One region of the Pseudoalteromonas sp. APC 3495 genome, then DNA from elsewhere that is predicted to be linked to it. Evidence: predicted binding sites of a transcription regulator. Region 1 holds the regulator's gene; the other holds the start of a gene.
The links. Region 1 encodes MetJ, which represses methionine synthesis genes. Its sites were predicted from a motif close to TAGACGTCTAGACGTCTA; they were not measured.

Region 1 (2,482 bases):
GCCGACACTTTTGGTGGAATTAATTTAGAAGATATTAAAGCGCCCGAGTGTTTTGAAATAGAAAAAGCGCTTATAGAGCGTTGTAGCATTCCTGTTTTTCATGATGATCAGCATGGTACGGCTATTGTAACGGCTGCGGGTATGCTAAACGCGCTGGAAGTACAGGGCAAAGCAATTGAAGATGCAATTATTGTATGTTTAGGTGCCGGCGCTGCAGCTGTTGCCTGTATGGAGCTTTTAATTAAATGTGGCGCGTTGCGTGAACATATTTATATGTTAGATCGCAAAGGAGTTATTCATACGCGTCGTGATGACTTGAATGAATATAAGCAATTATTTGCAAACAATACCGATAAACGTACTTTACAAGATGTAATTGAAGATGCCGATGTGTTTGTGGGTGTATCGGGCCCTAATTTATTAGCCCCTGAAGATTTAAAATTAATGGCTGATAGACCCGTGGTATTTGCTTGTTCAAACCCCGATCCTGAAATCGATCCGCAATTAGCACACGCTGCACGTAACGATTTAATTATGGCTACAGGTCGCTCTGATTATCCGAATCAAGTTAATAACGTATTGTGTTTTCCGTTTATTTTCCGTGGTGCGTTAGATGTACGTGCCAGTGAAATAAACGACGAGATGAAAATTGCTGCTGTAGAAGCAATTCGTAGTATTGCTAAAGAGCCCGTACCGACTGAAGTGCTTACTGCCGCAGGCATCGACAAATTAGAGTTTGGTGCTAAATATATTATACCAAAACCAATGGATCCACGTTTGTTACCACGTATAGCTAAAGCGGTTGCGCAGGCGGCGGTAGACTCTGGCGTTGCACAAATTGATATGCCAGAAAACTACATGGCGTAATTGTTAAGTATAAATTAGCGCAAAAAAAACCTCAGCATTTGCTGAGGTTTTTTTGTATAAAGACCCTTCTAGTCTTCATTTAAAATAGGCACTTCTAGTCCCATTTCTTGCATTATTTTCTTCACTTCTTCAGGTACTTTTTCTGCGTTATCTTTACGCAAATCATCATCATTAGGCAGCGGTTGCCCGGTAAACGCATGCAAAAACGCTTCGCATAAAAGCTCGCTATTTGTTGCATGACGTAAGTTGTTTATTTGACGACGAGTACGTTCATCAGTTAATACTTTTAATACATTTAGCGGGATCGAAACGGTGATCTTCTTTACTTGTTCGGATTTTTTCCCGTGTTCTGCGTATGGGTGAATATATTCACCATTCCATTTAGCCATAAGATGTATCGTTGCCTCAGATTATAAATTGCTCACACAGCATCAAAGCGTGTAAATATGCGTGAAATTCTATCGGTTTAAAAAAGATAGTCAAATACTAGTTATTTAGCTATCTAGACATTTAAATGTTTTGACATCTTAAATTGCATGCGCTACCTTTTAGACGTCTAAACATCCAAATTAGTAAAGGTAGCGAAAATGAGTGAAAAAAATAAGGCAACAATTGCTGTTCGTAGTGGAATAGAAGCCGACAAACAGCATGGTGCGGTTGTTCCACCGCTTTATTTATCAACAACTTACTCATTTGCTGACTTTGATACAAAGCGTCAATATGATTATGGCCGCAGTGGTAACCCTAATCGTGACATTTTGGCTGAGGCGCTCACGGAGCTTGAAGGTGGCGCTAAAGGTATTATTACCGCAACAGGCATGGCAGCCGTTCACCTAACAACACAATTACTTAATAGTGACGATACGTTAGTGATCCCTCATGACTGTTATGGGGGCAGCTATCGCTTATTTACTTCGCTAGAAAAGCGCGGCTTATTAAAACTAGAAGTGGTCGATTTTACCAAAAGCGACAGTTTGACACGCATCCTTGCTATTAAACCTAAGCTGATTTGGATTGAAACACCTAGCAATCCTATTTTACGCCTAACAGATATTAAAGCGGTAACTGATACAGCTAAACAGTGTGGTGCACTGGTTGCCGCCGACAACACGTTTTTATCGCCAGCATTACAAAACCCGATTAAGTTTGGCGCTGATATTGTGGTGCACTCAACCACAAAATATATCAATGGCCATTCAGACGTTGTTGGTGGCGCGGTTATCGCAGCGACTGCTGAGTTAGGTGAAGAGTTAGCGTGGTGGGCAAATAACATTGGCATCACTGGCGCGCCATTTGATAGCTATTTAACGCTCAGAGGCTTACGTACGTTAAACGTGCGTTTAAGGCAACACCAAGAAAATGCACTCGCCATTGCACAGTATTTAGAACGCTCCCAGTTTGTTGCCCAAGTTTACTACCCAGGTCTTGAATCACACCCTCAACATGCGCTAGCTAAGGCGCAACAGCTTGGCTTTGGTGCTATGGTTAGTTTTGATATAAAAGGCGATATAAACGATGCTGCAGCGTTTTTAACGCGCTTAAATGAATTTAGCTTAGCGGAATCATTAGGTGGAGTAGAAAGTTTGATTTGTCACCCTGCGACTATGACCCACGC
Region 2 (2,482 bases), on a different contig from region 1:
CCAGCGGCTAAAAAGCTGCGGTGTATATCAGTAATAATTTCTGGCTTGGTTAGGCTTAATAAATCGTTGTTGCCTTTAATAAGCACGTGCCAATCTTTAAAACGTTCACCACGGTAGTCTTGCTCTTCAAGCTTATGCGCTTGGATCATGGTTCCCATTGCACCATCTAAAATTAAAATGCGCTGTTTGAGCGCAGCGCTCAGCTCTTGATGCTTATTGTTTTGAGGATTATTCGGCATAGTTGTTAGTCCTTACGTCTTGGCTAACTAAGTTAATATCATAGGGTGTGGTTTGGTAAACGTAATAATTTAACCAGTTTGAAAACAGCAAAAACGCGTGGCTTTGCCATGTTTTAGATGGTTGCTTGCTGGCATCGTCATCAGGAAAATAGTTTTCGGGCTTTGGCGCATCAGGGCTTTTTTGTAAATCGCGCTCATATTCGGCTTTTAAACTGTCGGCATCGTATTCTGGGTGGCCGGTAATAAACACTTGGCTGCCCGATTTATTTTTAAGTAAATAAGCCCCGACTCGTTCAGAGCCCGCTAATACCACCAGCTCTTCACAGGCGTTTATTTTATTTATATCTATGTGGCCATAGCGTGAGTGCGGCACTAAAAAGGTATCGTCAAAGCCGCGGGTAAGTGCACCATGGGCAAAGTAGCATTGATGGGTAAACACCCCACACAGTTTATTTTCTTTTAAATCGCGCTTTAAATTATAACGGTGATATAAAGCCGCGTGGGCAGCCCAGCAAGAAAACAAGGTAGAGGTTACATGCTGCTCGGCCCAATCAATAATCACTTTGAATTCTTCCCAATACGCCACCTCTTCATACTCTAAATGTGCGAGCGGCGCACCGGTAATTAATAGTGCATCATAGTTGTTGTCTTTCACTTCTGAGAAATAACGATAAAAGGTATCTAAGTGTTGCTCTGAGTTACTACTGCTACGGTGCGTGTCTAGGCGCAGTAGCTCTACATTTACTTGCAGCGGAGAATTAGCCAACAAGCGAATAAACTGTACTTCGGTTTCTACTTTATTAGGCATAAGATTAAGAATAGCCAAACGCATAGGGCGTATTTCTTGCGTTTTTGCACGTGTTTTTGGCATTACAAACACGTTTTCATGACGTAAACGTGCAATAGCTGGCAATTCGTCTTCTACTGTAATTGGCATTCTTAAAGCTCCTGCTCATAAAAACCGAGAATTAATACGCTCTCATTATGAACAGAATGTGAAAAATATCAACCTCTAGATGTATAGATGTCTAAATGAAATTTATTCACGCGGTTTGTACAAATTGAATATGTACTTTAAAACAGCCCCATTCGTTGACTGTTTCACCTGTGAGCCACTACAATACAGCATTGAAATTTTTATTATTATTGAAGGCTTCTTCTATGGTTTTACCTGATAAGTTTATATTCTCGATGAGTCGAGTATCTAAGGTTGTGCCACCAAAACGCACTATCTTAAAAGATATTTCGTTGCATTTTTTCCCAGGCGCAAAAATTGGTGTGCTAGGTCTAAATGGTTCTGGTAAATCATCATTACTACGCATTATGGCAGGTGTTGATGAAGATTTTGAAGGTGAAGCTCGCCCTCAACCAGGCACTAAAATTGGTTACTTACCGCAAGAGCCTGTTTTGGACGAAAGCAAAACAGTTCGTGAAATTGTTGAAGAAGCTGTAGGTGAAGTAAAACATGCCCTTAACCGCCTTGACGAAGTGTATAACGAATACGCAATGGAAGGCGCTGACTTTGACGCACTGGCAAAAGAGCAAGGTGAATTAGAAGCGATTATTCAAGCGCATGATGGTCATAATATCGATAACGTATTAGAGCGTGCTGCCGATGCACTGCGTTTACCTGAGTGGGATGCTAAAATTGAGCACCTATCGGGTGGTGAGCGTCGTCGTGTTGCTATTTGTCGTTTGTTACTTGAAAAGCCAGACATGCTTATTCTCGATGAGCCAACTAACCACTTAGATGCTGAGTCGGTTGCCTGGTTAGAGCGCTTCTTACATGACTACGAAGGCACCGTTGTGGCAGTAACGCATGACCGTTACTTCCTTGATAATGTTGCTGGCTGGATTTTAGAGCTTGACCGTGGTGAAGGTATTCCGTGGGAAGGTAACTACTCGTCTTGGCTTGAGCAAAAAGATGCCCGCTTACAGCAAGAGCAAAAATCTGAAAAAGCACGTCAAAAATCAATTGCTCAAGAACTTGAATGGGTGCGTTCAAATCCTAAAGGTCGTCAAGCTAAATCAAAAGCGCGTATGGCACAGTTTAGCGAGCTACAACAGTCTGATTACCAAAAACGTAACGAAACCAACGAATTGTTTATTCCACCTGGCCCACGTTTAGGTGACCAAGTATTAGAAGTAAATAACTTACGTAAAAGCTTTGGCGACCGTGTTTTAATTGATGATTTAAGCTTCAGCATGCCTAAAGGCGCTATTGTGGGTATTATTGGTGCCAA

Region 2: a site for MetJ is predicted at 1,253-1,270, ahead of metA (homoserine O-succinyltransferase). Genes of this name have one in related genera too.

Annotation. Positions count from the first base shown of each region.
Region 1 covers NZ_JASDDA010000037.1:30,453-32,934, forward strand. The annotation lists gene QL984_RS14095 (malic enzyme-like NAD(P)-binding protein) at 1-867, shown strand, start outside; gene metJ (met regulon transcriptional regulator MetJ) at 936-1,256, opposite strand; gene metB (cystathionine gamma-synthase) at 1,455-2,482, shown strand, end outside.
Region 2 covers NZ_JASDDA010000003.1:67,982-70,463, reverse strand. The annotation lists gene QL984_RS01880 (homocysteine S-methyltransferase family protein) at 1-239, opposite strand, end outside; gene metA (homoserine O-succinyltransferase) at 229-1,176, opposite strand; gene ettA (energy-dependent translational throttle protein EttA) at 1,401-2,482, shown strand, end outside.